3 regions of the Pseudoduganella sp. R-34 genome follow, and region 2 is predicted to be linked to each of the others. Evidence: riboswitches for the same ligand, from Rfam matches in the RefSeq annotation. Region 2 holds a riboswitch; each other region holds the start of a gene.

Evidence for each region. A riboswitch is a leader RNA that binds a small molecule or an ion and turns the genes downstream of it on or off. The one in region 2 is predicted to bind cobalamin.
Region 1: another riboswitch for cobalamin. It lies ahead of ACN9MW_RS01565 (TonB-dependent receptor); the one in region 2 lies ahead of ACN9MW_RS10245 (TonB-dependent receptor).
Region 3: another riboswitch for cobalamin. It lies ahead of ACN9MW_RS30750 (TonB-dependent receptor domain-containing protein); the one in region 2 lies ahead of ACN9MW_RS10245 (TonB-dependent receptor).

The regions. Positions count from the first base shown of each region.
Region 1 covers NZ_CP184572.1:326,473-336,764, reverse strand. Annotated here, with positions in the region: gene ACN9MW_RS01585 (mobile mystery protein B) at 1-351, opposite strand, end outside; gene ACN9MW_RS01580 (mobile mystery protein A) at 339-788, opposite strand; gene ACN9MW_RS01575 (O-methyltransferase) at 1,145-1,810, opposite strand; gene ACN9MW_RS01570 (TetR family transcriptional regulator) at 1,847-2,569, shown strand; gene ACN9MW_RS01565 (TonB-dependent receptor) at 2,518-4,563, opposite strand; cobalamin riboswitch at 4,638-4,864, opposite strand; gene bluB (5,6-dimethylbenzimidazole synthase) at 4,867-5,520, opposite strand; gene ACN9MW_RS01555 ((2Fe-2S) ferredoxin domain-containing protein) at 5,529-5,861, opposite strand; gene cobJ (precorrin-3B C(17)-methyltransferase) at 5,858-6,859, opposite strand; gene ACN9MW_RS01545 (cobalamin biosynthesis protein) at 6,856-7,260, opposite strand; gene ACN9MW_RS01540 (cobalamin biosynthesis central domain-containing protein) at 7,257-8,021, opposite strand; gene cobI (precorrin-2 C(20)-methyltransferase) at 8,018-8,809, opposite strand; gene cbiE (precorrin-6y C5,15-methyltransferase (decarboxylating) subunit CbiE) at 8,806-10,122, opposite strand; gene ACN9MW_RS01525 (cobalt-precorrin-5B (C(1))-methyltransferase) at 10,127-10,292, opposite strand, start outside.
Region 2 covers NZ_CP184572.1:2,218,967-2,229,258, reverse strand. Annotated here, with positions in the region: gene ACN9MW_RS10270 (TonB-dependent receptor) at 1-850, opposite strand, end outside; gene ACN9MW_RS10265 (hypothetical protein) at 1,044-1,358, opposite strand; gene ACN9MW_RS10260 (transcriptional regulator, SarA/Rot family) at 1,656-2,153, shown strand; gene ACN9MW_RS10255 (hypothetical protein) at 2,184-2,495, opposite strand; gene ACN9MW_RS10250 (thiol:disulfide interchange protein DsbA/DsbL) at 2,499-3,155, opposite strand; gene ACN9MW_RS10245 (TonB-dependent receptor) at 3,272-5,215, opposite strand; cobalamin riboswitch at 5,288-5,483, opposite strand; gene ACN9MW_RS10240 (M1 family metallopeptidase) at 5,568-7,757, shown strand; gene ACN9MW_RS10235 (hypothetical protein) at 7,754-8,614, shown strand; gene ACN9MW_RS10230 (DODA-type extradiol aromatic ring-opening family dioxygenase) at 8,634-9,422, shown strand; gene ylqF (ribosome biogenesis GTPase YlqF) at 9,547-10,292, opposite strand, start outside.
Region 3 covers NZ_CP184572.1:6,711,513-6,721,804, forward strand. Annotated here, with positions in the region: gene ACN9MW_RS30720 (phosphoethanolamine transferase) at 1-190, opposite strand, end outside; gene ACN9MW_RS30725 (sensor histidine kinase) at 237-1,481, opposite strand; gene ACN9MW_RS30730 (response regulator transcription factor) at 1,468-2,157, opposite strand; gene cobT (nicotinate-nucleotide--dimethylbenzimidazole phosphoribosyltransferase) at 2,178-3,212, shown strand; gene ACN9MW_RS30740 (adenosylcobinamide-GDP ribazoletransferase) at 3,219-3,986, shown strand; gene ACN9MW_RS30745 (histidine phosphatase family protein) at 3,977-4,516, shown strand; cobalamin riboswitch at 4,511-4,731, shown strand; gene ACN9MW_RS30750 (TonB-dependent receptor domain-containing protein) at 4,801-6,639, shown strand; gene ACN9MW_RS30755 (FecCD family ABC transporter permease) at 6,659-7,681, shown strand; gene ACN9MW_RS30760 (ABC transporter ATP-binding protein) at 7,683-8,453, shown strand; gene cobO (cob(I)yrinic acid a,c-diamide adenosyltransferase) at 8,450-9,052, shown strand; gene ACN9MW_RS30770 (cobyrinate a,c-diamide synthase) at 9,046-10,292, shown strand, end outside.

The DNA.
Region 1 (10,292 bases), 1.9 Mb from region 2:
AGGATACGAACTGAACTCGAGCTGAGTTTTCACGTCGCCGAGTAGATTGTGTAGGTCCACTGCAATTCGTGCCGGATCGACACCAATCGATTTCTCAGTGTTGCGAAATGTGCCAGCCCATTTCCATGTTTTGCCAAACATCTGCTTATGCAGTTTTCGTACATAGTCCTCAGAGAGAATGTCGCCGCGATAGCGGTTGTTAAACGCCCAATTTCTCCCCGCTAAGATATTCGATGTTTCCCATTCGTCGAGCTCTCCACGGGTGGTGATGTGTTTAGGGATCAGGCCTGCTACCTCATCCGGATCGTTTGGTGTGGCGCCGGGGGCGTGCGATCCGCCTAGCGGTCCCATAGCTTGCCCCAGCGCCCTCTCATGATTCTTTCCTTTTCTTCGTTCAGCAAGGAATTCTTGAATTTATCCGACGGTTCTTGATTCTCCAGGCTCATCGTGTGAGCAACTTTCGCGATGTTTCTCTTCGCAACGATGGTCGCTTGTTGTTCGACCTTGGTTTGCAACTCTTGACGAGGAACCAAAACATAGCGCAACTCACAATCCAATGCCTCGGCAGCACGATGCAAACTGTCCAATGTGATCGTGCCACCTTTTTCCGACTGTTCCATGGCCACGACCGTGCTTTGCGCAACTCCCATGCGTTCCGCTAGTTGACGGGTGGTCATTCCTACCGTTTTGCGAATTGATTGAATCCAGCCAACAGGTGGGCGCGGAGGAATGTGAACACCTCGCAAGGCCTCGCTTAACTGTCCAAGTTGTAACTTTTTGATGTCCATGCGAGTGTAAAAATATCGATCATGATCGATATTTTAGCTCAAACTTGATCGATTTAAAGCGATCAATAATAAAATAAATTATAGGTTAAACACGATCATTTATGACGCAAAAGATCGATTATGATCAATTTTTTTTCCACGAACCCGAAGCGGGTATTTAGACGACCACGTCGGTGCCCATGTCTTGGCATGCGTTTGCTACGGCATGTCGCTATCCTGTTCGGGGAATAGCTGATCAGAATCAGGGCTGCGGCGACAGCGATCAAATGAAAGCACAAGTCCCTCTGCAATACCGGTCGCCTGAGCCGCTACTTCCCCGGTGCAGCGCTCGATGGAGTGGGCGGACGCTTCGTGACTTAGTTGCGCTTCATCGAAAGTTCAACGTCGCCGGGCAACGGCAAGGACAGGTAGTCGCCGTCCGGCTCGCGCACCACCGACATGTACTCAGGGCAGTAATCTGCATTGTCGGCGATGATCAGCGCGCCGGGACGCAGGCGGTGTTCCACCAGGCGCAGGATGTCGAAGTACAGGCCTTTGGCGCCATCAAGCAGCAGTAGATCGATCTGTTCCGGCAAGCCGGCGCGCAGGGTTTCCAGTGCGTCGCCCTCGCGGATTTCAACCAGGTCAAGCAGGCCGCCTGCCTCAAGATTCTCGCGGGCGCGCTGTGCCTTGGATGGCTCGAACTCCGTGGTGATCAGCAGGCCGCCGCCGTTGTCGCGCAGGGCTGCAGCCAGGTGCAGGGTCGAGATGCCGAACGAGGTGCCGAATTCGACGATCACGTTTGCCTTGGCGTTGCGCGCCAACATGTACAGCAGCAGGCCCGTCTCGCGCGACACCGGGATCGCGGCATCTTTCAGGTCCGCGTAGATTTCGCGATAACCGGTCTTGCTGCTCATGATGCGCACGCGCTCCTCTTCCGGCAGAGCGGCGAAGGCGGCGATGGCGGGCACACGCGTGCTTTTGGCTTCGTCAAACAGGCGGTTCAGCAGGGGCGCGACAGGTGCGGATGTCAGGGTAATCATGGGGGTATTCCTTTCTTGTGTAAGAGCAGGAATAATATGAAGAATCCTTCACATTTCATATTCGCGTTCCCAGGACCCGCCATGACCGATAGCAAAAACGCCCGAGTTTCCTCGCGAAGAAGGCCAAAACAGGCCCGCTCCAATGACCTCGTCAGCGCAATTCTGCAGGCAGCTATTCAGGTTTTGGCGAAAGAAGGCGCCCGCCGCTTCACCACAACGCGCGTGGCGGAGCGAGCGGGGGTGAGCGTGGGCTCGATCTACCAGTACTTCCCCAACAAGGCTTCGATCCTGTTCCGCCTGCAAAGCGACGAGTGGCAGCAAACGTCGGCCATGCTGTCGGAAATCCTGCAGGATGCAGCAAAGCCGCCGCTGGAGCGCTTGCGTAAGCTGGTGCATGCCTTTGTGCGCTCGGAATGTGAAGAAGCGGCGGTGCGCACCGCGCTTAACGATGCAGCGCCGCTTTACCGCGACGCGCCGGAGGCCATCGAAACCAAAGCCTCCGGCGACCGGATGTTCCGGACCTTTATCGACCAGGTGCTGCCCAATGCCACCAATGCGGAGCGTACCTTGGCAAGCGACCTGGTGATGGATACTCTCAGCGCCGTCGGCCAGCAGTTTTCCCAGGAACCCCGTACCGATAAGGAGATCAAGGCTTACGCTGGCGGCCTGGCCGATATGCTGTGCGCATATCTGGCCGGGCTGGCGGATCAGAACACGGCGCGCAAAGTCAAACGCACCGTGCGCGGTTCGCCGGGGTGACAGTGGATGTCGGACACGCCTTCTGCCGGTTCGCCCGCGAGGCGTGAGGCGTAGTAGTAGTCGACATCACTCGCCTTGCGGTCAAACAGGTTGAACACGTCGGCCGTCAGCTGCCAGCGGCGGTCGAAGCGATAGCTGGTGCGCAAGTAGGCGATAGCCGTGCTGGACGAGCGAACGCTGTTGTCCTCCATCAGCGGCCGCGGACCGAAATAGCGCAGCTGGAACGCGCCGGACCATGGGCCGATGTCGTTCAGCGTTGCGCCAAACGAAGCCACCTTCTCGACAGCGCCCGGCACACGGTCGCCGGCGGCGTCGAACTCGGTGTAGCGCGCACGCGAATAGGCCAGGTCGAAGTCCAGCAGCAGGTGCTTGGTCGCGGCGTAGTGATTGTTCCACTCGACGCCGGAACGCTTGCTGGCTCGGCTCGGCGCCGTGTCGCCGGCATCGCCGGAAAATACCAGTTCGGACCCGGAACGCAGGCGCCACAGTGCGACCGAGCTTTGCAGGCCGGTCACGAACTCGCTGCGGGCGCCGACTTCCGCACCGCGCGTTTTCACCAGCGGCGTGACAGGATCGACAGGCTCGCGTTCGCGTGGCGACAGGCGTGCCGTGGTACCGCGCGCATCGTTGCTGTGGAAGCCTTCTCCGTAGTTCACAAAGAACTCCGTCTTGCTCCAGGGCCCGAGCACAAGGGAGATCTTGGGTGATGCAATGTGATCGTTCACCTTCCCGCTGTTCTCCGCGATAGAGCTGCCGACATTGAAGCGGTAGCTGTCGTAGCGGACGCCGGCAATGGAGCGCAGCCAGTCCGTCCACTGCACTGTGTTCTGGAACCATGCGGCCATGCTCGCTTCGGTAACACGCGATTCGGCGATCGGGTGCCGCACCTGCTGCTGCGTCGTTGCGTACAGCCCGACTGGCGCAATGCGGTCGAAGCGCCCCTGCACGCCGATGTTGTTCTCCATCGAGCGTTGGCCGAGTTGACCGAACCAGGTTTGGGTCAGGTCGAAACCCGTCATCTTGCGGCGTTCCGTCTGCAGCACCTGGTCGCCGTTGACCGGATCGTCGAGGAAATAGGTGACGTCGTTGTACAGCGAGAGATCGTTGCGTACCAGATAGGCGTGCGCCTCCGTCAGCGTGTCGCCCGCGCGCTTGCGCCACTCGGCGGAAAGGCTGTAGCGCGCGGTGCGGCCGCCGTCGCTCGGATCGGCCGCACCGAATTCATCCAGCCGTCCGTCCTGTACCGCGCGCAGCGGGATCTGGCTGGTCGCGTGCCAGCCGGCCTTGTACGCCATGCCGGTAATGCTGAAACGCTCCGCGCTGTTGCCCGAACTGTATCGCAGCACACCCGTCGATTTGTGGAACGCTTCCGGCATCTGCCAAGGGCCGTCGTTGTGGCCGAAATCGAGTGCATACAGCAGGTTGCCGTTGCCAACCTCGGTGGAATTCGCCACTACGCCGCGGCGATAGTTATCCGCGCCGACGGTCAGCGATGCAAAATTTTCGTTCAGCTTATCAGACAGGCCCATATGCGCGGCGCCGGCCGATGCAAAATCGCCTTCGTCTGCGTAATAGGGGCCTTTGCGGTAGCGGATGCGGCCAACCAGTTCTGGAATCAGGAAATTCAGGTCCGTATAGCCCTGGCCGTGGCCGTGCGTGCGCATATTGACCGGCATGCCGTCGACGAAGGTGGCGAAGTCGGTACCGTGGTCCAGGTTGAAGCCGCGCAGGTAGTACTGGTTCGCCTTGCCGTCGCCGCTGTGCTGGGTGACGATCATGCCCGGCACGAATTCAAGGATCTCGCCGGGCCGCAATGCAGGCCGGTTGGCGATCAGTGCCGAAGTGATGGTTCCCTCGCTGGCAGCGTCGGAAGTGCGAATGCCATTGTCATAGTGATGGCCAACGACGTACACCCTGGCTGGTGTCTCTTGCTCTTGTGCCTGCGCGACAGCGCACAAGGCCCCCGCGACCATGGGGATCAGTTTCTTTTTCATTATGGATGTTTGAATCGGCAATCCCGCCCACCTCCCCGTGAGCGCGACCGAACAGCGCGCGCATCGTCGCCGATGCGTGCACCACCTGTCTGGCCGGTATCCGGGCTGGCAAGGCAAACCGTCTTGCCTTCCCATGCTTGCGCACAGTGGCTTGTGTAGACGGCCTTCGTTGGAGAACGATGCTTGCTTACCGTTGCGGGGGCAGCACACCCTGGCCTGCCGGCTGAACCAGCACGGCCATGTGTTTCCCGTTTAACTGCACGCTTGAACGCGCGCGAGGCACCAAACGGCGGCGATTATACGCTATGCACTGTTGTTATCCTGCCACCTGTCGGTATAAACCAGGTCGGCCAGCTTGCCGCGCATGGCCCATCCCTCGAGTTCCAGCATCGGTTTGGGGTAAAAGCCTGCGACGTGACCCAGGCAGATAATGGCGACCGGCTTGCCGCCATCGGGGATGCCCAGCAAGGCTGCCAGCTTGAGCGGATCGAACAGCGACACCCAACCCATGCCAAGGCCTTCCGCGCGGGCGGCCAGCCACATGTTCTGGATAGCGCAGGCGACCGAGGCCAGGTCCATTTCGGGCAAGGTGCGGCGGCCGAAGATGTGCTTTTCGCGATGGTCCATCAGGGCTGCCACCAGCACTTCGCCGCAGTCACGGATGCCTTCGACCTTCAGCCGCATGAACTCTTCGTTGCGGTCGCCGAGAGCGGCCCCGGTGGCCTGGCGTTCCTCGTCGACCAGCCGATACATCTGCTCGCGCAGCTCGGGGCTCTGGATGCGGATGAAGCGCCAGGGCTGCATCAGGCCGACGCTGGGCGCCTGGTGCGCAGCTGCCAACAAGCGCATGAGGAGGTCTTCATCGATTGCGCCAGGTACGAAGTGGCGTACGTCACGCCGTTCGGCAATTACACGATAAACGGCATCAATCGCTGCCTGGTCAAAACTGCTTTGCACTTCTACTCTCACTGTTGATGGAACACGATTTCCTCAACGGCCTGTCCATTGCATAGGTGTTGGTCGATGATGCGGTCCATGTTCTCGGGAGTGACATTGTAGTACCAGGTGCCGTCCGGCTGGACGCAGGCGATCGGGCCGCCCTTGCAGGCCGCGAAGCAGCTTACCCTGCTGCGCTTCACGCGCAGTTCGCCTTCGTTCAAGCCGGCTGCCTTGAATTTGTCGCCCAGGCTGTCGAACAGGGCCTGCGACTGGCCGTCGGCAGTGCAGCGCGGGCCGGTGCAAATCAGCAGGTGGCGGTGGTAGCTGCTGATCTTTGGTTTTACCGGGGTGTCGCTCATGCTTCGCTCCCTTCCGCTTCGGTGCTGGTCTCGGCTTCCCACGGCTCGTCGAGCGTGGAGCGGATATAGTCGGCGGGCAGTCGGTACTGCGCTGCCAGTTCTTCAATGCTGGCACCGGCTTCGTGTTCGGCGCGCAGCGTATCGAGCCATCCCAGCAGGCCTGTCGACAGGGAACGGCCTGCACGCTCACCTTCGCGCGTCGCGCCACCCTCTTGCATGTCGTACTTGTTGGCGTAGCCGCGCGGCGTTACCATCAGGCCGTTGCGCACGAAGGTGTTGCTGTTGCCAATCAGGACAGTGCTGAGCATGCCAATGTCGGCGTCGGCCATGCTGTCGAGGGTGGTGAAGACAATATTTTCGCGGCGGCGGTAGGCGCTCTTGACGATGGCAACTGGTGTGTCGGCACGGCGGTGGCGCAGGAACAGTCGCTGCGCTTCGACGATCTGGCGTGTGCGGCGGCCGCTTTTCGGGTTGTACAGCGCCACAACGAAGTCCGCCATCGCCACCGCATCCAGGCGGCGGGCAATGGTCGGCCAGGGCGTCAGCAGGTCGGACAGCGAAATCGCGCAGAAGTCGTGGGTCAGCGGTGCGCCGACCAGGGCCGCGCAGCTGTTCAGGGCCGATGCGCCGGGGATGATCTCCACTTGCACCGGGTCTTCCGGGGTCCAGCCGGACTGGAACAGCACTTCGTAGGTCGGACCGGCCATGCCGTACACGCCGGCGTCGCCGGACGAAATCAGGGCCACTTTCTTGCCGGCGCGCGCGGCTTCGAGTGCGCTGACGGCGCGGTCCAGCTCTTCCGTCATCGATTTGCGGATGATTTCCTTGCCTTCAATGAGGTCGGCCACCAGCTTGATGTAGGTGACGTAGCCAATTACCACATCGGCTTCGGCGATGGCGTCGCGGGCGCGCTGTGTCATGTGGTCCACGCTGCCGGGGCCTATCCCCACCAGCATGATCTTTCCCGCGACGGCGGGCTGTTCGAGTTGTGCGTTCATGGATTCTTCCTTGCGATTGAGACGGTGACATTGCGGTTGTCCACGCCTCGGAGTTTGAATTTTTCGACCACCAGGGCGGTCATTGGCGTGCCTGGGCCGGCGGCCAGCAGGGCGGCAGCCTCGCTTACCGATGGCGTGCCGGTGTAGCGGCGCACGGTTTCTGAAGGATTCGGTACCGGAACGGCCGCCAATTCTTCCGGTGCGTAGAAGTGCAGCGGCCAGCCATTTTCTTCGGCGAAAGCGAGCAAAGCTTCTTCATCGCGTTTCAGCGTGATGCTTGCGGCGGCGCTTACCTGCCCGGGTTGGGCTCCGGCCTCGCGCAGCGCTGCATGCACGGCCTCACGCACCGTTTGCAGCATGGCGCCACGGTCGCAACCAAGGCCGATCGTGAAAGTGCTCACGCTGCGCCGTCCAGAGGCGGGCGATACACCACCAGTCGTTCGTGGAGGGCATTCCAGCGTTCTTCCGACACCTCGGCATGGGTTACCCACAGCAGCGCGGTGTAGCGCTCCAGCAGTACGTCGTCGAAGTGCTTGAAGAAGTGAATGTTGTCCGGCAGCGGCGTCGGCCTGGTCCACCAATTCGGGCTGCCGGCTTCCTGTACGAAGGCGATCGGTTCGCCGTTCACGACGTGCGCAGAAACGCGCGTGATGTTGATCTTGGGCGCTTCCACTCGCCAGCCAAGGTGGCGGCCAAGGATATCGACCGGAATGGTGCGGCCCACGTCCGACGCGGTGGTCAGCACAGGCACTGCGCCCAGCAAGTCGGCTACGCGTTCGCTCCATTCGTTGGCACCACCGACGTGGCCGGACAGGACCGGAATCACGAACTGGCCGGCGTCGTCCACCACAATCACGCCGGGGTCTTCGTCCTTGCTGCGCAGGTGGGGGGCGATCAGGCGCACCACGGCGCCAAGCGACACGAAGAACACGATCTGGTCGTAGCCTTCAATCAAGGGGCCGATTTCATCGCGCAGCGCGCCGTCGTAGGCGCGTACCGCATTCGGCAGGCCGGAAAATTGCGCCGCGAACTTGGCGGAAGTGCAAATGTCGGCGCCGGGCAGGTCGGCGGCCAGGCGTGCAGCCTGTGCTGCGCCATGCTTCGTGATGGCTACCAGGCATAAGCGCGGCGCCGCTGTGTCGATAATTGATAAGCTGCTCATGCAGACTCCAGGGTTAATGGTTGAGGGCCGGCTTTCTTGAGGCAGCCCTTGATGCGCTCACCGCGAATGCGCTGTCCATGCTTGACGATCAGCAGCGACAGGTAGCTGACTTTGGTGCCCCGCAGCGCCAGGATCTCGGCGCCGCTGAAGCGACGCTCGTCCGGAGCGCCGACACGTTCAATGAAGTGCGCACCTGCCAGCAAGTCCTTGCGCTCCAGCCAGTCGATCAGTTCATCGAGCAGGGGCTTCACCTTCATCAACACCAGGGTGTCGAAGTCCGGCAATAGGCGGTCGATGGCGCTAATGCCATATGCCGCCGGCACGATTGCGACCGTGTCATCCTGTTCTGCGAACGGCACAGGCACTTCGGCGCAGGCGGCGGTGAAGGCGTTGACGCCGGCGATGACTTGCACGGGTACCCGCTCGTCCAAAGCCCGCACCGTGCGCGCCAGGTGGCCGAAGGTCGCATAGGTGCTGGCGTCCCCTTCGACGAGGAAAAGCACGTCGCGGCCCGCGCGAAGCCAGGGCAGCACGGTTTCGGCAGCCTTCATCCAGGCCCGTGCGAGCTTTTCGCCGTCGTGCGTCATGGGGAACAGCAGCAATTCATGCTTGTCGGGCGGCGCAAGGCCGGCGCGTTGCACAATATCGAATGCGTAGCTTGGCGTCCTGCCGCTGCGCGCCGGGTAGACCCAGATTGCATCGCGCCGCTGCAGCGCTTCCCAGGCTGCACGTGTGATCAGTCCCGGGTCGCCGGGGCCGAGGGAAATCCCCCACAAGGTACCGCTCATGCCGGTCCTCCCGCACGGCGTGCACAAACGATCCACACCGGATTTTCGGCCGCCATGCGGTGCATGTGCAGGATCGGCTTGCTGCGCGCGGCCTGCAATTGCAGCACGTCCCAGCTGACGCCGTCGCCCTCCAGCGCCTGCAATGCGGCAGTGGCCGTGGCAAGGTTTTCAAGCGTTACGAAGTTCATCACCAGCGTGCCGCCGGGACGCAAGCGTCGCAGGACGCCGGTAATCAATCCCGCGAGTTCGCCGCCCGAGCCGCCGATGAATACGGCGTCCGGATCGGGCCAGGCATCCAGGCCATCGGGTGCCTTGGCGTGGTACAGGCTGTAATTGGCCACGCCGAACGCAGCGTGGTTGCGACCTGCGATGGCACAGTCTTCCTCGTTCTTTTCGATGGCAAACACGTGCCCCTGTGGGCACAAGCGGGCCGCTTCCAGGCCTACCGAGCCGGAACCGGCGCCGATATCCCATACCAGGCTGTCGGCTCGAAGCTGGAGCCGCGCCAGGCTGACGGCGCGCACTTCCTGCTTGGTGATCAGGCCCTTCTCCGGCTGGCGCTGTTCGAATTCCGCGTCCGCCAGGCCGAATCGCACAGGGCTTGGCACCGGCGTTACGCGCCATAGCAACACGACGCTCAGGGCGGCGAACTGCATGCCAGCCGCTTCACGCGGGCTAAGTTCTGCCAGTACGCGTTCCTCTGGCTGCAGAAGGTTCTCTGCGACTGCCATGTGGAAATCGTCGCCCAGGCCTTCAGCCAGCAGCAGCCGGGCGATGCGGTCCGGACCGTTGTCAGGACTGGTCAGCACCAGCAGGCGCGCATGCTGGCGCAGCGCCTGGGCCAGTCCGTACAGTCCGTGACCAGGCGTACTGCCGCGCGACCATTCGCCGGCGTCGCGGGCATGAACCGACACGATGCGCGCATCTTGCCAGGCCAACCCGATGCGTGCGCAAGCCAGTTGCAGCGTCGACAGGTTGGGCAAGATTTCCAGCGCCTGCACGCACAGGTGTTGCGCCAGGTAAGGCGCAATGCCATGGCACAGTGGATCGCCGGTGGCCAGCACCACGCAGCACAGGTTGTCGGCACGCGCGGCGCGCACCCATTCCGGCACCTCTTTCAGGCGTGCAGTCAGGTCGCGGCAGATGGCGCCAGGCTTGAACTCATTCTTCAGCAGCGCGAGAGTGCGGGCGCCGCCGATCACCACGTCGGCATTGCGCAGCCATGCCAGCGCCGTTGCATTCAGGCTTGCGGCACCGTCATCCAGCACGCCGATCACGCGGCAGGGATTGGGATCAGTTAAACAGGTATCCATGGGTCTATTCGGGGATTGGCTCGGGGTCGATATCGAGGATGTGGTCAATGCCGATGCGCCTTGCGTCGGCAGGACTCTCTTGTGGCAGCGCAGGCGGCGACCAGACGTCGGCGACCTGGTTGCCGCTGAAATCGCACACCAGCACGCGCAGCTGGAATGCACGGCCATAG
Region 2 (10,292 bases):
GCGTTGAACCCTCGGCCATCGGCAAGCCGGCATGGGTGCCTGGCGTCCAGATCTTATTATCGAAGATGCGCTGCAACGGGATGTAACCTGGGGGAACTTCGCCGGCATTGGGGCTGGTGAACGGCACCATGGCGCCCGGGGTCACGCTTTCATTGCGGTAATTCGTCTTGTTGACCGACAGATTGACCAGGGCGCCGATTTCGCCGACGCCGGTTTGCCAGCGGTTGCTTAACATGCCGCTGAGCTGCGGGTTCGCCTTTTTCGCGGGATCGAGATAGGTTTCACGCACCGACAGCGAAGCTTTTGGCCCCTTGAAATCGAACGGCCGCAGCGACTTGACGTCAACCTGGCCTGCAATGCCGGTGTCCAGCTGGCTGGCGTCGCGCGTCTTGTAGACGTCAATTTGGCGCACCAGGGTCGAAGGAATGTCCTGGAGCGCGACCTGGGTGCCCGACGCGGTAAAGATGTTGCGGCCGTTCCAGGTGGTTTGCACGTCCGGCAGGCCACGGATGGACAAGGTGCCGACTTCGCCGCCGGAACGGTTGGTGACCTGGATCCCTGTCACGCGCTGCAGCGCTTCAACGACATTATTATCGGGCAGCTTGCCGATGTCTTCGGCAACGACCGATTCCAGAACCTGGTCGCTGGTGCGCTTGATCGCCAGGCTCTTGATCATCGATGCCTTGACGCCGGTGACGATCACGGTCGCGTTGTCAGTCGCCTCCTTCTTTTCGGCGACGACGTCAGGATTGGCCTGGGCGGCTTCCTGCGCCCAGACCGATGCGCTGCTCAGCAGGCCAGTGGCCAGCATGCAGGCGACGGTGGTTTTCAAATTTAACTGGTGTTGCATTCGCGGTCTCCCTGAGTTGGTTTTTGTTAAAACCGAATGTAGGGGATCAAGCGGGATGCAATCCAATTAAATCTTTTCCGACTTTAATACCAGTTTTGATATCGAGCAGCGGCGCGGCCCAGAGGAGAAAGCACGTTCGTGCCTCTTCCCGACCGCCCTGCCGGGGTGGGTTGTAGTCTTGTAGCAACAGCCTTTAGCTGCCGCGTTCGACGTCGTCGCGTTCCTGGCGTTTGGCGTCGGGCAGCGATTCGACATGGTCGACATCGATATCGCCGCCATCCGGGGCCGGCGTATCGCGGCCGACGCTGGCGCGTTCGCCGGTGCCCTGGGCATCGGAATCACTGTCGAGTTCAGTGTCGCCGGGCCCTGGCGGGCGCGCGCCTTGCAGGTCGCTGCCGGAATCGGACGAATCGCTGGGGCCAAGGGCCCCGGTGCCATGGCCCTTGCTGACTTCGCGGTCAGGCTGGGCTGGCATATTGTCCGGGTCGAGGGTACTGGTTCCTGACATGGTGTCCTCCTGTTTCCAATAATCTAACGAAAACAGGGGCCAAGCGGCGCAGTGTTGGAAGTTGCCAACACTATGTTACATGGGCAATAAAGCTGAAACATCTTCGGCCGTATCCGGCTCGCACCAAATTTCCCCTTTAAGTATAAGGTTTTCCCAATATGTAACTTTCAAAAAAGACGCAACCCGAGCGTCACCGAAGCTTTCGTTTGGGGTTTGATACAGATCAAAAAGGCATTTACCTTAGGTCAACACTAGTACAATTCAGGCTTGAACAAATTGCACAGGAGTGCCTGCAGAATGAGTAGTTTTGACGCAACCAATAAGCGCCTGAAAAATATTCATACTCGCATCCCGGAATTCCCGGAAGACCTGGTACGCCTGCTGCGCATGACCTATCACGTCCAGAAACGCATGAAGGACCTGGCGAATTCGGTGTTGCGCAAGTATGACCTGGTCGATGCCAGCTACATGGTGCTGGCGGTGCTGTATGGGTCGGAGAATGAAACTTCGACGGCGTCCAACCTGGGCGAAGCCTGCATGGAAAAGCCGGCCAACCTGACCAGGGTCTGCAACGACCTGGAAGCGCAAGGCCTGATCACCCGCGGCAACCGCCCGGGCGACCGCCGCTGCGTGATGATTACCCTCACCGATGCCGGCCGCAACCTGATCGAGCAGGTGATGCCGGAAGTATGGTCGCGCACCACCCGCGCTTACGACGGCTACAACGGCGACGATATCCGCGTGCAGGAACAGCTCTTCAAGCGCCAACTCGCCAACCTCGACGTCACAGCCTGATTAAAAAAATGGGGTACGTCCCCATTTTTTTTATTTCTGGGGCTTGGTGTGCTTCATTGCGTAGACCAGGTGCTGCCACCAGTGCTCGCGTGACTGCACGCTCAGCATGCACTGGCGGTCGATCTCTTCCTTGAAGACGCGGTCGCGGCATTGCATATTGGCCAGCGCATTGCGCTGGTTTTCGGCATTCACCACGGCCACCACGAGCCAGAACACCAGCCCGGACAACAGGACCACCAGCGTCCAGGCAAAATGGTTGACCCAGGTGCGCTGCACCAGGCCGGCCTCATCAGGGGCCGACTCCCGGAACGCACGCATCACGCCTTCTTCACGTTGATCCATGTCTTACTTCTTGGTCGCTGCAGCCTTGGCTACCAGGTAGTCCGCAACTGCCAGGGCGGCTGCCTGGGACTGGTCTTCCGGCTGGCCTGGACGACCGGCCATTGATGGGGAAGTCACGTAACGGCCATCGATCACCAGGGTTGGCGCACTGTCCACCTTGTACTGGGCGATGATGGTCTCCATGCGCTTCATTTTAGACTCGACGCTGAAGGATTTGTAGACGCTTTCGTACTTGGCCTTGTCGACGCCGGCGCTTACCACCACGGCGGTCACGTCGTCCTCGCGCATCAGGCGCTTGTGCTCTTTGTGGATGGCGTCAAACAGCTTCTGGCTGGCTGGTTCCAGCGTGCCCATGGTTTCCAGGGTGACGTAGGCGCGTGCCAGCACGTCTTTTTCACCGCGGGCAAAGTGGATGCGGCGGAAGTGGATCTTGTCGGCGTTCTGCTTGACCCAGGCCGACATGCGCGGTTCGAGCGCATTGCAGTGCGGGCAAGTGAACATGAAGAACTCGACCACCTCGACCTTTTTACCCTGGGCTTCGGTGCGCACCGGGGTGTCGAGAACCGTATAGTCAACGCCTTGTTTCGGCTCGGCGGCATAGGCGCCGGCAGCGGTGAACATCAGGGCGGCAGAAGCAAGCAGCAGTCGCAGCAAACGCATGGTCATCCTTACAGGTAAATGGTAAACGCCGCGAGATTACCATTTTTTGCGCGCCGTGATCAGCCCCGTGGGCCAAAAAGGCGCCAACGGGGCATTTTTAAGCCTGTTTTAAGCGCTTAAAAGTCGTAGCGTGCCGATACTTTCAGTTGACGGCCACTGTTCGGGTAGATGCCTGCGCGGCAGCTGAAGGCTTGGCTGAAATGCTCCTTGTCGAACATGTTCAGCGCGGTCACAGCCAGTTCCCATTGGCCGAACTTGCGCGCGTAGCGGCCATCGACCACGGTGTACGCCGGCATGCGGGCGTCGCAGCTGTTGTCGAAATCGCTGCCGTAGCGCTGTTTGCCGACGCGCTGCACGCCGATGTCGGCGCTCTGGCCGTCGGACGGCAGCCAGGCCAGGCGCACGGTCAGGATGTTCTTCGGCACCAGCGCCAGTTCGCGGCCGGCGTTCGGACCGGAGCGGAACTCGGCATCCACCTGCTGGAAGTGGCCCTGCACCTGCCATTCCGGCGCGAAGCGGTAGCTGCCATCGAGCTCGAAGCCCTTGCGCTGGGTTGGCGCCAGGTTGGTGTTGGCGCCGAACATGCCTGCGGTCGGGTCGTAATAGATCTCGTTGTCCAGGTTGTGGCGGAAAATGCGCGCGTCAAGCTTGGCGGCGCCCTGCGCATAACCAAGGCCGATTTCAGCATCGTGCGAAGTCTGGGTTTCCAGCGGCTTGTTGGCCTGCGGAGTGAAGCCGTTCTCGTCGGAGTTGGCGACGCGGTAGCTCTGGCCAATCTTGGCCCACGCTGTCAGGCCCGGCGCGGCAAGCATGCTGCCCTGCACTTCCCAGGCGTTGTTGGCTTGCTTCACGCTGTAGGTGGCGGTGGTGAATGGCACTGGATCGATCGAATCCTTGTCGAACAGTTCGCGGCGCACGCCGGCGGCCAGGCGGAATTGCTGCGGGCCGGAGAACTTCATTTCGTCGCGCAGGTAGAAAGCCTTGCTGCGCTGGCTGGCGTCGGCGGCGGAGAAGGACGCGGTGGTGACGCGGTTCCAGCGGCCGAAGTCAAAGCCGGCGACCAGTTCATTCAGCATGCCGTCGAACTGGCCAAGGTGGCGCACGCGCGGCGAGAACTGGGTCTGCTTCGTGTCGTAGGCGGAGCTGGAAACGCCCCATGGACTGAAATAAGTGGCTTCCGCTTCCTTCTTGCGATGCGACAGCTCCGCAGCCAGGTCGAAGGCGCCTACCATGTGCTCCCAGGCGGCGGTATATCGGTCGCTATCGAGCTTGCCGAAATCGTTCGGGGTCAGGGTCTGGCGCGGATTGGCGTTGAATTGCGCTTCCGTCAGGCTGCCGGCGAAGCGCTGGTCCTGTCGCGCGATGTCGGCACGCAGCGAGAAGCTGCCCACGCCGGTGCTGAATTTCACGCCGCCGTCAAGGCGCGACTGCTTGAATTCATTGTTGTCGCGGTAGTTGTCGGAGCGCTGGTGGCCGGCCGACGCGTCGAAGGCAAAGCCGTCGAAGCCCTGTGCCACGCTGGCGCGCACCTCGCCGCTGTCAAACTGGCCCAGCTCAGTGAACATATTGCCGCTGCGCTCGCCGGCTTGCGGGCGCTTGGTGGTGATCTGGATCACGCCGCCGGTGGCGCCTTCGCCATACAGCACGCTGGCGCCGCCGCGCATGATGTCGATGCGCTCCACCATGTCGATCGGAATGGTGGACAGGGTTGCGCTGGACAGCTCGTTTTCGTTCAGGCGCACGCCATCCAGCACAATCACCACGTTCTGGTCGCTGTTGGTGCCGAAGCCGCGCAGGTCGAGGCCGAAGTCGGGGCTGCCGGTCAGGCTCTGGCGGCCGTACACGCCGCCGATCTTGCGGATCGCCTGGTTGACGTCGGACACGCCGGCGCGGCGGATGTCGGCCGCGGTGATGGTGGTGGCGCCGATCGGCAGCAGCGACGGATCGCTGGCGAAGCGGGAACCGGAAACGACAACGGTGTTCGATTGGGCTTGGGCCGCTGCGGCAAAGCACAGGGCAACCGCTGCGGCAACGGCGCAGCGCGAAGTGATGAAGGTCATGGCAAATCAGTAGAAAGAGTATCCGCCTGCGTCCCCGCAGCCGGAATCCACAGAAGACGAACCCTGCGCGGGCGCGCTTCCACCTCCCTGGCCGGTATCCGGGCTGGCAAGACTGACCGGGCCACCTTCCTGCAGCAGCAGTGGCTAATTGGCGCGGCCTGCCGTCTCAATGACGGCGCTTGCGTACCGTTGCGGGGGCAGCACATTGCGTTTCCCGTTTAACTGCCTCCATGAACAGGAGGCGGGCACCAAGGCGCCGCCATTATACGCCGGTTAAAGTTGGCATAAAAGTTTGGCAATCGGCCGCCACCCGGGCTATATTTTGGTGTTGCAAAAAACCTAATGGAGTCTTATGCGCATCACTCACCTTTTGGCCGCGGCCGCCCTGTTGGGCGGGGTCGCGGTCCAGGCCAGCCTGTGGGCCGGTGGCGCGACGTCCGCCACCGTGCCGGAAGCCGGTAGCGGCATCGCACTGGCGCCAGCCAAGGCGGCCGCCGTCATGCAGCCCAGCGCTCCCGGCGCCTGGGGCGGCATCCGCACCGGCCAGGAGGCCACGTTGTCCGACCGCGTGGTGGACTACCAGATCGAAGCCAGCCTGGACCCGGTCAAGCACACCATCGACGGCAAGCAGCGCCTGACCTGGCGCAACCGCAGCGCCGAACCGGTGCGCAGCGTCTACCTGCACCTGTACCTGAATGCCTTCCAGAACGGCTACAGCACCTTCCACACCGAGGAGCGCAAAACCGGCAGCGGCATTCGCAACAGCGCCCTGAGCAAAGATGGAGAATGGGGCTACACGGAATTGCGCAGCGTGCAGCAAGGCGGCGCCAAGGTGCCGTGGACTTTCGTGCATCCCGACGGCGGCCCGGCGGCCGACCAGACCGTGGTGCGCCTTGACCTGCCGCAGGCTGTCGCAGCGGGCGCCAGCACCACGCTCGATATCGCCTTTTTCGACCAGCTTCCGCGCGTGATGGCGCGCAGCGGCTACTTCGACAGCTTCCACCTGGTGGCGCAATGGTTCCCCAAGATCGCCGTGCTGGAACTGCCGGGCGAACGGGGCGCCACCGCGGTGCGCTGGAACGCGCATGAATACCACGCGGAATCCGAGTATTACGCGGACTTTGGCAGCTATGACGTCAAGCTCACCGTCCCCAGGGAATATACCGTGGGAGCCACCGGCGAACTGCAGGGCGCCCCGCAGGAAAAGGACGGCAAGCTGACCCACCATTTCGTGCAGGGCGACGTGCACGATTTCGCGTGGACCGCCGACAAGCGCACTGCGGCACCGCTGACCGGCACCTGGACCGGGCCCGGCAGCCCGCAAGTGAAGATCACCGTGCTTTATCCGCCGGAATTCGCATCCAACGCGGCGCCTGCCTTGCAGGCCACCAAGGATTCGCTGGACTACTTCTCGAAGACCCTCGGCCCCTATCCGTACAAAACCGTGACTGTGGTCATTCCTCCGCATAACGCCAGCGAAGCGGGCGGCATGGAGTACCCCACCTTCTTCACTGTCGACAACTTTGCCGGCCTGAAGCCGGGCACGTTCGCATCGGCGGCGCTGGATTTCGTCACCATTCACGAATTCGGCCATGGCTACTTCTACGGCATCCTCGCCAGCAACGAGTTCGAAGAGCCGATGCTGGACGAAGGCCTGAACGAGTACTGGAACCAGCGCATGCTGCGCGATACGGGCCGCAAGGCCTACCTCACGACGCCGTTCCTGCGCGCGATCGGATTTGCGCCCACCATCAAGGGCTTCGAGTTCGAACGCCAGGGCACGCCGCGTGACGAGCCCTCCGATCCGCTGGGCCAGAATGCCTATACCCGCCTGCAAGGCATTGGCCCGGTGTATTCGCGCACCACCCTGGTCATGCACGACCTGGAAGCGCAGCTGGGCAAGGAAACCATGGAGCGCGCCTTCAAGGAGTATTACCGCCGCTGGAAATTCCGCCACCCAAGCGTGGCTGATTTCCGTGAGACGCTGGCAGAAGTCAGCGGCCAGCGCCAGCTGGTGGAAACCGTCTTCGCGCAGCAGGTCTACGCCACCACTCGCGTGGATGACCGCATTTCCTCCTTCAGCAGCGAAGAGGTGCTGCCACTGCCGGGCCGGCAAATGAAGGGCGGCAAGCTTGCCGACTTGAGCGAAGAGCAGGTCGACCAGCACGTCGAACAACTGCGCGATGCATGGGAAAAGGCCAACCCGGAAGCCAAGCCGGGCACTGGCCCGTTCCCCTACCTGACACGGGTCACCGTGCGCCGGCGCGGCGCCGATGTCTCGCAAACACTGGTGGTCACCTTCGCCGATGGCAGCAAGGAGACCGTGTTCTGGGGCGGCGAACAGCGCTGGCATACCTACGAGTGGACCAAGCCCGTGAAAGCGGTATCCGCCCAGCTCGACCCTGAGGGCAAACACCTGCTCGACGTCAGCAAGCTCGATGACAGCCGCACCCTGAAGAAGGACGGCAGCGCGTCGCGCCGCTGGACCGTCGACCTGGCCGCCATCATCCAGACCCTGCTCTCTTTCATCGCCACTGTATGAAGCTGACAACCAACCTCAAACACGCCGGCCGCGCCGCCCTGCAATGGCGCCTGATGCTGATCTGGCTGATCGCCATGCTGCTGCCGACAGCCCTGCTGGCCCTGCCCATCTGGAATAGCCTGGCGCCGCTGCTGGACAACTCGGTGCGCGCCCCCGAACTGGCGCGCGCGCTCGACGGCCTCGCTTTCACCGACATATCCGCCGAACTGCGGCGCAACGCCGTTTCGCTGCAAGCCGGCGGCATCGCTGCCTTGGTCCTGACCCTGCTTCTGTCGCCGTTCCTGACCGGCGCCATCGTCACTGCCGGCCGTGCGCAGCAAACCGCCACCTTGCGCGAACTGTGCGCAGGCGGGGTCGCCGAATACCCGCGCATGTTCCGCATGCTGCTGTGGGCGATCGTGCCGCTGGGCGTGGTGTTTGCACTGGGCGGTGCGCTGGCGGAAGCTGCCGAGAACTATGCCGGCAAGGCGGTACTGGAAGCCGATGCGGCACGCTGGCAGCTGGCAGCCACGGTCGTCACAGCCCTGCTGGTGGCGCTGGCCAACCTGACGCTCGATGCCGGGCGCGCCCAATTGGCGATCGACCGCCGCCGCACGTCTGCCGTCAAGGCCTGGTGGTGGGGCGTCAAGCTTCTCTTGCGCCGGCCCGCGGCCATGCTGGGCGCCTACACGGCGCTGACTGCGGGCGGCCTGCTGCTGGCGGCCGTGCTGGCAGTGGCACGGCTGAATGTGGCCGGCAGCAATGCCGCGCTATTGGTAGCTGCGTTCGTGCTGGCACAGCTGATCGCCCTGGCGATGGCGTGGATGCGCGCCGCCCGCCTGTTTGCGCTGATGTCGCTGTCTGCAACGAATCGCTGACCAGAGTATATTGGTGGGCATGACTACCTTGCCCACCTTCTTCCTGTCCCACGGCGGCGGCCCATGGCCCTGGATGCGTGACCAGTTCGGCAACGCTTACGACCAACTCGATGCATCGCTGCGCGACTTGCCGCGCCAGGCCGGCGGCAAGCCGAAGGCCTTGCTGGTCGTCACCGCCCATTGGGAGGGACGCGACTTCCTCGTTTCATCGTCGGCCAGGCCGCCGATGATCTACGACTACGGCGGCTTTCCGCCGCATACCTACCAGATCCAGTACCCCGCCCCCGGCTCGCCGGAACTGGCCGAACGCGTGGCAGAACTGCTTGCCGGGCGGGCGCGCCTCGATCCGGAGCGCGGTTTCGACCATGGCACGTTCAGCGCCATGTATCCCGCTTTTCCTGAAGCCGATGTGCCGATCGTGCAGCTTTCGCTGCGCCACGGCCTGGACCCGGCGGAGCACCTGGAGATTGGCCGCTTGCTGCGTCCTTTGCGCGACGAGGGTATTTTGGTCGTCGGCAGCGGCCTGAGTTTCCACAACCTGCGCGCGTTCAACGCCGCTGGCGCAGAGGCTTCACGCCTGTTCGATGCGTGGCTGCGCGAGACCATGGCGGCAGCACCGGGTGAACGCACGGCGCGCTTGCTGGAATGGGAACGGGCGCCTGCCGCGCGCATGGCGCATCCGCGCGAAGAGCATTTGCTGCCTTTGATGGTGGTGGTGGGTGCGGCCGAGGATGCAGCCGCCGAAGTGGTGTATCACGAAGACCGCTTTATGGGGGCGCTGGCGGTGTCCAGCTTTAAGCTTGGCTAAAACCGGTAAACCCGGGTCAGACCCACAGGGTCAGACCCGCCTGCTCACCTGCAAACTCGATAGTCTCCAGCGGCAGCTGATTTGACCGGGTCAGACCCTTGGGTCTGACCCGGGTTTACCGGTTTCAGGTCCCGCGCTTGCCCTTCATGCGCTCGGCTTCCTTCTCGGCGGCCTTGCGCTCCGCCTCTTCCGCCTTAATGCGCTCGGCCTCCGCGTGGACTGCCAGCGCTTCGGCGCGGGTCACAGGAGTTTCCAGCGAAATGCGACCCAGTGCGCCGCTGCGGTAATCCTGCAGCAGCATATGCGACGCCTTCTCGAAATCCCAGTCGCCGCCCTTCAAGCGGTAGCTGCGCAATTGCGCCACGCGTTCGATCAGCGCCACGCCATCCATCGCCGACACGTCGGCCTTGTAGCGCGCCTTGAGCAATTCCGGATAGCGCTTCAACAGTTCTTCCGCCAGCCAAACCGCCACTTCTTCCTCGATCAGCGCGTTGGCGCCGATCGCGTGCGAGGCCGCCAGCGCCATGCCGTCGGACGGCATCTCGATCTTCGGCCACAGCAGGCCCGGCGTATCGATCAGCACCGTTTCCATATCCAGGTAGATCTTCTGCTGCTGCTTGGTGACGGCCGGCTCGTCGCCCACCTTCGCCACGCGGCGCTTGAGCAGCGCGTTCATCAGGGTCGACTTGCCGACGTTGGGAATTCCCATGATCATCATGCGCAATGGCTTGGTCGGCTCATTGCGGTGCGGCGCCAGCTTGCGCGCCTTGGCGATCACCTTGGCTACGTCGGACGGCTTCTTGGTCGTCATCGCGTAGGCAGTGACGGTCTTGTCCTGCTCGAAATGGCGAATCCAGGCCGCGGTGGCAT
Region 3 (10,292 bases), 2.3 Mb from region 2:
CCAGCGCCAGCACCCCGTTGAACACCAGCACCAGCAGCAGCGCGGATCCAAGATAGACCAGCAGGTTGGCGAGCTGGAACCCGCCCGTAGCCGACACGAAGCCCTTCCAGAAGCTGATGTTATAGATCAGGACCAGGAAGGAAGCTGTGGCAAGGGGAAGAAAGGCGGAATGAATGCGAGGAAATTTCATCCTCGCACGATAGCTTGCAGTAGGTAAAGGCTACGTCAAGGCGGCGTTAAGATTGCGTTAAATCAGCTGGGAAGCCGATGGAGAAACGGGTACCGCCGCCCTCGCGTTGCTGGACATGCAACTCGGCGCCAAGATACACACAGATGCGCTGCACCAGCCCCAGGCCGAGGCCGGTGCCGGACGAGGCGCCATCGCCTTCCGGGCCCGATTCGCCGCGCAGGCGCGCCAGCGCTGCCGCAGGCAGGCCTGGCCCGGTGTCTTCCACCACGATCGAACGCTGCTCCAGGCGCAGCACGACTTCGCCCCGCTCCGTGTAGGCGCATGCGTTGCGCAGCAGGTTTCCGATCGCGGCCTGCAGCAGCTCGCGCGAGCCGTGGACGGTGAAGTCGGCTCCATCCAGATAGCGCAAGGTGACCGGCTTGCCGGCCACCAGGGGCTGGCAACGCGTGGCTTCGTATTCCGCCAGCTCGGCAACCGACTGCGGCGGCGCTTCCAGGCCTTGCGGCGAACGGGCCAGGCGAAGCAGCACGCTGGCCACGTCGCTGGCTTCGCGCGCGGCGCGGTAGATCCGTTCGGCCGGCGCTTGCAAGCCAGGCTCGCCCTCGGTACGCGCGATCAGCACTTCCGCCGCGCCGCTGATCACGGTCAGGGGCGTGCGCAATTCGTGGCTTACGTCCCCGGTGAAGAAGCGTTCACGGTCAAGGAATTGCTTGAGCTCTCCGGTGCGGCCGGCAAAGGCGCGCGCCAGCACGCCCAGTTCGTCGTTGCGCTCAAGGCAGGGCAATTCTTCCTGGCGCTGTTCGACCGCCTGCGAGAGCAGCGTCATCGGCGTGACAATACGGTTGGCGAGGAAGCGCGCCAGCACCAGCGAACAGATGACAAAAGTGAGGAAGCCTGCAGCGAACATCGAATAGACCACGATCTCGATCGTTTCATATTCGCTATCGTGATCCACCACGACGAATTCCCCATGGCCATCGTTCCCGGCCAGCACGTGCAGGTCGGTTCCATCGACTGTGATCTCGCGCACGCCATGCGGCAGCCCGCGCAGCGAGCGCGGGATGTCGGCGCCGTGGTGGAAGGTCAGGCCGGCCGGCATCTGCACCGGCATGCCGCCGGTATGGCGCGGGGCGGCCCATAACGCCACTTCTTCCAGGCGCTCGTCGACCAGTTTTTCCTCGATGCCTTCCACTGCCAGGGCGGCAATAACGGCAAACACGGCGGAGACTGCGACCGCGAAGGTCATGTAGGCGCCGACGATGCGTCGGCGCAGCGAATCAGTTTTCTTCATCTGCGTTCACCAGCTTGTAGCCGATGCCCGGGATCGTGCGCAGCATGGCAAAAGGATAAGGTTTGTCCAGCGCCTGGCGCAGCGCATGGATGTGGGTGCGCAACGCGTCGCTGTCGGGACGCTCGTCGCCCCACACCTCATGTTCCAGCGCATCCCGCGTAACGACGCGCGGTGCTTCCTTCATCAGGCTTTTGAGGATGGTATAGCCGGTGCGGGTCAGCCCCAACGGGCGTCCGGCGCGGCGCACCTCGTAATTGACAGTATCGAAAGTCAGGTCGCCGAACTGCAGCACCGGCGCCGCTGCCTGCACGCCGCGGGCGCGCCGCACCAGGGCGCGCAGCCGGATTTCCAGCTCCACCAGTGAAAAAGGCTTGACCAGGTAGTCGTCGGCGCCGCTCTCGAAGCCTGCGACCTTGTCTTCCAGCGTGTCGCGCGCGGTCAGCATCAACACCGGCGTGGCCTTTCCAAGCTCGCCGCGCAGCTTGCGACACAGCTCCATGCCGTTCAGGCCGGGCAACATCACGTCCAGCACCACGGCGTCGTATTCATGCTCGGTTGCCAGCGCCAGCCCACCGTAGCCATTGGCTGCCGTATCCAGTACGTAGCCCTTGGGCTCAAGGAAGCCGTACAGGTTGGCGACAATATCCTTATTGTCTTCAATGATAAGTATGCGCATACGGGCATTATAATTCCGCGATGACCATCCCACACATCACCCCACTCAAAGACGAAGCGCTCGCGGCCCGGCTGGATAGCGCCATCAACAACAAGACCAAGCCACTGGGCAGCCTGGGAGCGCTGGAGGCGCTGGCACACAAGGTCGGCATGATCCAGCAGACCACCAGCCCGCAGCTGCGCGAGCCTGCCATCCTGGTGTTCGCGGGCGACCATGGGGTGGTGGCGGAAGGGATTTCCGCCTTCCCGCAGGATGTGACCTGGCAGATGGTGGAGAACTTCCTTGCCGGCGGCGCCGCCATCAATGTCTTCGCGCGCCAGAACGGCTGCGCGCTGAAAGTGGTGGATGCGGGCGTCAAGCATGATTTCGGGACGCGCGAAGGCCTGGTTAACCGCAAGATCGCCCCAGGTACCGCCAATTTTGCGCAACAGCCGGCCATGTCGGTGCAGCAGTGCATGGAGGCGATCGAGTGCGGCATGGACCTGGTGGCCGAGCTGCCGGGCAATGTGCTGGGCTTCGGCGAAATGGGGATCGGCAATACCACCTCCGCCGCCGCGCTGATGCATCGCCTGACCGGCACTCCGGTCGCCGATTGCGTTGGTGCCGGCACCGGCCTGGCGCCGGAAGGCGTGCTGCACAAGCAGCACGTGATCGAAGCCGCCATGGCCCTGCACGCCGATGCGCAGGGCGGGCTGCAGGCGCTGGCTGCTTTCGGCGGCCTGGAAATTGCGATGATGGTCGGCGCCATGCTGAAGGCAGCCGAACGGCGCATGGTGCTGCTGGTTGACGGCTTTATCGTCACCAGCGCCCTGCTGGTCGCGTCGCGCGTGCAGCCGGCGGTGCTGGATTACTGCGTGTTCTCGCATTGCTCCGACGAGAATGGCCACAAGCGCATGCTGGACTTCCTTGGCGGCCGCCCGCTGCTGAACCTCGGTTTGCGCCTGGGCGAAGGCACAGGCGCCGCGCTGGCCGTGCCGCTGCTGCATGCCGCCGTCAACTTCCTGAACCAGATGGCGACTTTCGAGTCGGCCCAGGTCAGCGAGAAGTCCGAGTAAGCGCCCATGCAGCAGTTGCGCCTGTTCTTCATCGCACTGCAATTCTTCACGCGCCTGCCTATTCCTCGCTGGGTCGGTTTCGAGCCGGCCTGGCTGCACCATGCCTCGCGCTACTTCCCTGCCGTGGGACTGGTGGTGGCGGCGATTGCGGGCGGAGTGTACGCGGCGGCGGCGCTGGTGCTGCCGCCGCTGCTTGCCGTGCTGCTTTCCACGGCCGCCGGCATCTATGCCACCGGAGCCTTCCACGAGGACGGTTTTGCCGATAGCTGCGATGGCCTGGGCGGCGGTCACACGCGCGAGCGCGTGCTGGAGATCATGAAGGATTCGCGCATCGGCGCGTATGGAGCCATCGGCATCGGCCTGATGCTGGCAACCAAGGTGGCGGCGCTGGCCAGCATGCCGAAGCTGGCGGTGCTTGGTGCCCTGCTGGCGGCCCATCCGCTGTCGCGCCTCATGGCCTGTTCGCTGATCTGGCGCATGGAGTATGCGCGCGCGGAGGGCAAGGCCAAGCCGCTGGCGCAGGAAATGCGCGGCGGCGAGTTCGCCATCGCGACGCTGACGGCCGCGCTGCCCGCGGCGGGCGCGCTGGTCGTGGGCTGGCTGCCGCCGGCTGCATTGGGCGCCGGCCTGGCCGGCATGCTGCTGGCGACGCTCTGGCTGGCGCGCAAGTTCCGGCAACGCCTGGGCGGCTATACTGGCGACTGCCTTGGCGCTGTCCAGCAATTGACCGAAGCCGTGTTCTACGTCGCGGCACTGGCCTGCATGTGGAACTGATCCTCGTCCGCCATCCGCAGCCCGATGTCGCGCCCGGCCTGTGCTACGGCAGCAGCGACATTCCGGCAGCAGCGGACGCCCTGGCCGCCGGCCACGCCGCCCTGGCGCCGCAACTGGCCAGCGCCCTCGCCCGCGGCTACCGCCTGTACTCCAGCCCCCTGCGGCGCTGCACGGCCCTGGCCTCCCTGCTGGGCGCCTTCACGTCCGACCCGCGCCTGGTGGAAATGGATTTCGGCGCCTGGGAGCTGCGCAGCTGGCCCGACGTCGCGCGCGCCGAGGTCGATGCCTGGGCCGCCGACCTGCTCGATTACCGCCCTGGCGGCGGAGAAACCGTGCGCGAGGTGGCGCGCCGCGTGCAGTCCTTCCTCGATGAGTTGCAGCACGACGCCATTGTCGTCTGCCACGCCGGCACCATGCGCCTGATGGCGGCCATCGCCGCCGGTGAGCCCTTGCAGCAGGCGGCCGCCAAGCCAAACCACATCAAGTATTGCGGGATCCTTCGCTTGTCCTGGCCAGCCAAGTCCGTATAATGGCGGGGTTTTGGTGCCCGCAATCGAATTCTCGAATGCAGTTAAACGGGAAACACGGCGCTGTCCCTGACAGCCAACGTGTGCTGCCCCCGCAACGGTAAGCAAGTGCCGCCTTCAATGTGCGGCAGCGACCTCCCGGCCACTGTGCGCAAGCATGGGAAGGCCAGGCCGCCAGACTTGCCAGCCCGGATACCGGCCAGACCAGGTGGGAACGCGCCCTGCGCCCGTTCCTGTTCATGCCGGCTTACGGGGACGTGGGCCGGCGGCTCGTTACGAAAGTTGTCATGTCCTTTCCCCTTACCCGGCAAGCGGCCATCGCGTCGCTGGCACTGGCCGTTGCCGCACCTGCCGTCGAAGCACAAACCCAGGCTGCCGTACTGAATTCCGTGCTGATCACCGCCACCCGCACGCCGCAAGCAGCACGCGACATCATCAGCGACACGCTCAGCATCGGCCCAGAGGAAATCGCGCGCAGCGGCGCCGGCTCCATCACCGAACTGCTGCAGCGCCAGCGCGGCATCGAAGTGAGCCGCAACGGCGGACCGGGCACCAATGCCAGCGTGTTCCTGCGCGGCTCCAACGGCAACCAGGTCATCGTCCTGATCGACGGCGTACGCATCGGCTCCGCCAGCAGCGGCGCGGCCGCCTGGAATGCCATTCCGCTGTCCGCCGTCGACCATATCGAAGTCGTGTACGGCCCGTTGAGCACCCTGTACGGCGCCGATGCCATCGGCGGCGTGGTGCAGATCTTCACGAAGAATGGCCACGGCAGCCCGGCGATCGATGCTGGCGTATTGGCAGGCACTTACGGCACCCGATCCGGCACCGCAGGCATTGCCGGCAGCGCCGGCGCCTTCAACTATGCCCTCAGCGCGGGCAAGGAACGCTCCGGCGGCTTCTCCGCCACACTGCCGGCCAGCTCCAGCTACAACAGCGATGACGACGGCTACGACCGCAAGCACGCCAACGGCCAACTGGCCTGGCAGGTCGCGCCCGGCCACGAGCTGGGCGTGCAGTTCCTGCATAGCGACCAGGAAGCGGATTACGATAGCGGCACCAAGGTGCGCGCCTGGAGCACGCAGAAGCTCGACACCGCCGCGCTTTACTCGCGCAACCGCCTGAGCGACGCCTGGCAGATGACGACGCAAGCCGCGCAATCGCGCGACAAGTCCGGCAGCTTTGCCGCCACCGCCAGCCAGATCGATACCAAGCAGACCCAGTTCAGTTGGCAGAACGATATCGCGCTGGGCACCGACAGCCTGCAGCTGCTGGCCGAACACCGCAAGGAAGAAATCGAATCCAACACCGCCGCCCTGGTGCGTGAGCGCAGCACCACTTCCTGGGCCGCCAGCTACAACATGAAGCGCGGCGACCACCTGCTGGCCGCCGCAGCCCGAAACGACGACAGCTCGCCGTATGGTTCGAAGAGTACCGGCTCGCTGGGCTACGGCTACCGCATCACGCCGGGCCTGCGCGTCAACGCCAGCTACGGCACCAGCTTCCGCGCGCCGACGTTCAATGAGCTGTACTACCCCGGCTACGGCCTGCCGGCCAATCGCCCGGAAGAAGGCCGCAACCGCGAAATAGGCGTCCACTTCGAACAGGGCGGCACAGCGCTGGGCGCCGTGGCATACCGCAACAAGCTGACCGACCTGCTGGTGAACATCGCCCCTTGTCCGCTGCCCGGCTTCCGCTTTGGCTGCGCCTACAACGTCAACCAGGCCACGCTGGAAGGCATCTCCCTGTCGGCACGCCAGCAGCTGGGCAGCAATTTCACGCTGTCCGCGAGCGCCGACCTGCAGAACCCGCAGGACGACGTCAGCGGCAAGCTGCTGGTGCGCCGCGCCAAGCGCCACGGCAACCTAGCGCTGGAATATACTGCGGGCAGCCTGAGTACCGGCGCCGAGTGGCAGCTTTCCGGCTACCGTTTCGACGATACGGCCAACCGCAACCGCCTGGGCGGCTACGGCTTGCTGAACCTGTATGCGGCCTGGGAATTCGACCGTTCCTGGACTGCCACCCTGCGCTGGAACAACGTGGCCGGCAAACACTATGAACTGGCGCGCAATTACGCCACCGCCGGTTCCACCGTGTATGCTGGCCTGCGCTTCAGCTACAAATAAATGAGATAAGCTGCCCGCTATGCATCCACTTTCCGCCAACCTGCGCATGCGCGCCGTCACCGTCATCATCCTGCTGGTGCTGTTATCGCTGGCCAGCCTGGTTGCCGCCGGCATGATCGGTTCGGTCAGCATTCCGCTGGCCGACATGCCTGGCGCGCTGCGGGAGTTCATCAGCGGGCAGCCTGCCTCATTGCCCGGCCACCTGCTAGGCCTGCGCGCCGAACGCGCGGCGACGGCTTTCGTGACCGGCGCCTCCCTGTCGCTGGCCGGCGTGATGATGCAGGCCTTGCTGCGCAATCCGCTGGCCGATCCTTATGTGCTGGGCATTTCGTCCGGCGCATCGGTGGGGGCACTGGCGGCATTACTGTTCATGTGCGCGGCGTGGATGGTGGATGCCGCCTCCTTCGCCGGCGCGGTCGTGGTATCGATGATGCTGTACTTCCTGGCGCGGCGCGACCTGCGCGGCGGCACCGCCGCGGAAGGCGGCACTGCCCTGCTGCTATTGACCGGGGTGATCCTGTCTTCGGGCTGCATCGCCCTGGTCACCCTGATGCTGTCGATTGCGCCGGAAAGCCGCCTGCGCACCATGGTTTTCTGGCTGATCGGCGACCTGTCCGGTTCCCCGATCCGCTGGCTGCCGTGGATTGTGCTGGCCGGCGGGATGGCGTTCGCCCTGCGCGCTGCACGTTCGCTGAACGTGATGGCGCTGCATGCGGAAGCGGCAGCCACCCTGGGCATCCGCGTGAGCGCGCTGCGCAAGGGCCTGTTCTTCTGTTCCGGCCTGCTGACCGCCAGTGCTGTAACAACGGCGGGCAGCATCGGCTTCGTCGGCCTGATCGTGCCGCACGCTTGCCGGTTCGCCTTCGGCCCCGACCATCGCCTGCTGGTGCCAAGCGCCGCGCTGGTCGGCGGCGCCTACCTGGTGCTGGCCGATACTGTGGCGCGTACCATCATCGCGCCGCAGCAACTGCCTGCGGGCGTGGTCACTGCGCTGGTGGGCACGCCGGTCTTCCTGTACCAACTGCACCGGCTGAGGAAATAAGATGATCGGCACCCATCAACTACGCCTTGCCATGGGCAAGCGCACCCTGGTCGACAGGCTGGACTGGCAGGTCGGCGACGGCGAATGCTGGAGCGTGATCGGCCGCAACGGCGCCGGCAAGAGCACCCTGCTGCGCACCCTGGCCGGACTGCGCCAGCCGGAAGCCGGCCATGTCAGTATCGACCGCCGCGCACTTGGCGAATGGCCGCTGCAGGAACTGGCGCTCAAGCGCGCCTTCCTGGCGCAGGCCCGCAGCGATGCCTTCTCGTACTCCGTGATCGAAACCGTGCTGTCGGCGCGCCATCCCTACCACGACAACCGGTATTGGGAAAACAGCGACGACCACCAGGCCGCCATTGCCGCCCTGGCCGCAATGGAAGTCGACCACCTGGCGGCACGCGACGTGCGCACGCTGTCCGGCGGTGAGCGCCAGCGCGTGGCCATCGCCGCCATGCTGGCGCAGGATACGCCGCTGCTGCTGCTCGACGAACCGGCCAACGCGCTGGACCTTGCGCACCAGGTCAGCGTGATGTCGCTGCTGTCCAGGCTTTGCCGGGAGCAGCGCAAGACCGTGGTGATGGTTGGCCATGACCTGACGCTGGCGCACAGCGTCTCTTCCCACGCACTGCTGCTGATGGGCGACGGGCGCTGGCTGGCGGGCCCGGTCGAGGAAGTGATGCAGCCCGCTGTCCTCAGCGAATACCTCGACCATCCAATCGAAACCGTCCGCCACGGCGAACGCACCATCTTCATTCCCGGGAGCCCCCAATGAGCGATATCAACGACCGCCACCGCGACCGCATGGCGCGCAAGAAGGCCATTATCGACGCCAAGATCGCGGCAGCCGACAAGAACATCGGCGTCCTGATCGTCAACACCGGCAATGGCAAGGGCAAGAGCTCGAGCGGCTTCGGCATGGCGATGCGTGCCATGGGGCACGGCATGAAAGTGGGCGTGGTGCAGTTCATCAAGGGCGCCATGTCGACCGGCGAAGAACAGTTCCTGCGCCGTTTTCCTGAAGAGTGCAGCTTCCACGCCATGGGCGAAGGCTATACCTGGGAAACGCAGAACCGCGAGCGCGATATTGAAAAGGCGCAGCAGGCCTGGCAGCAGGCGCGCGCCTTCCTGCGCGATCCATCCTACGGCATGGTGGTGCTGGATGAACTGAACATCGCCCTGAAGTACCGCTACCTGGACGTGCACGACGTGATTGCCGACCTGCTGGATCGTCCGGAGATGCAGCATGCGGTGGTTACCGGCCGCGCCGCGCCGCAGGAACTGATCGACGTCGCGGATACCGTCACTGAAATGACCGTGGTCAAGCACGCGTTCAAGGCCGGCATCGCAGCGCAGCCGGGCACGGAATGGTAGCCCGCGCCGTCCTCATTGCAGCCGCCGCATCCGGCCAGGGCAAGACCACTGTCACGGCAGCGCTGGCGCGCAAGCTGGCGAGCGCCGGGCGCCGCGTGCGGGTCTTCAAGTGCGGACCGGATTTCATCGACCCGATGGTGCTGGCGCGCGCTTGCGGCTCGCCGGTCGAATCGCTCGACCTGTGGATGGTGGGCGCTGAACGCTGCCGCGCCCTGCTGGCCGAGGCGGCGGAGCAGGCCGATGCGATCCTGGTCGAAGGTGTAATGGGCCTTTACGATGGCACGCCTTCCGCCGCCGACCTGTCGCGCGAATTCGGCTTGCCGGTATTGGCCGTGATCGATGCCGGGGCCATGGCGCAAACAGCCGGGGCGTTGGTGCACGGCTTGCGCGATTATGGGCCGGTGGCCATGGCTGGCGTGGTGGCGAACCGCATCGCCAGCGCTGGACATGCGGCCATGGTCGCGGCCTCCCTGCGCGACATCCCTCTGCTGGGCACCCTGCCCAAGCAGGCCGCATCGCTGCCCGAGCGGCATCTGGGTCTTGTATTGCCGGACGAAGTCGCCGGCCTCGATGCATTGCTCGACACGCTGGCGGACCAGCTGACGCTCGATCTCGCAGCCTGGGACGCCTTGCCAATCATTTCCATTGCGGCTGGCGCCGACGCTGCTGCCGGCAACGGCGCGCCAGGACGGCCTCTTGAAGGCTCCCGCATTGCCATCGCACGCGACGCGGCCTTCATGTTCCTCTACCCGGCCAACCTGTCGACGCTGGAAGCGCTCGGCGCGCAGCTCGACTACTTTTCGCCGCTGGCCGACGAGCCGGTGCCGCGCGAAGCCACGGCCGTTTACCTGCCTGGCGGCTATCCCGAACTGCACGCCGCAGCGCTCTCCGCCGGACAGCGCTGGCAGGCATCGCTGCGCGCCGCGCATGCCGACGGCCTGCCCATCGTCGCCGAGTGCGGCGGCATGATGGGGCTCGCAGACTCGCTGCAGGACAAGGAAGGCAAGGAGTGGCCGATGGCCGGCCTGTTGCCCGGCAAGGTCGCCATGCAGGCCCGCCTTGCCGGCCTGGGAGCGCAAGCGATGCCTACCGCGCAGGGCTCGCTGCGCGGCCATACCTTCCATTACTCGCGCCTGGAGACCTCGGTGCCCGCCGCCGCGACGACGCAAAAGCATCCAGGCGGCGCCGCGGGCGAAGCCGTTTACCGCGTGGGTTCGCTGCAAGCGTCCTACTTTCACGG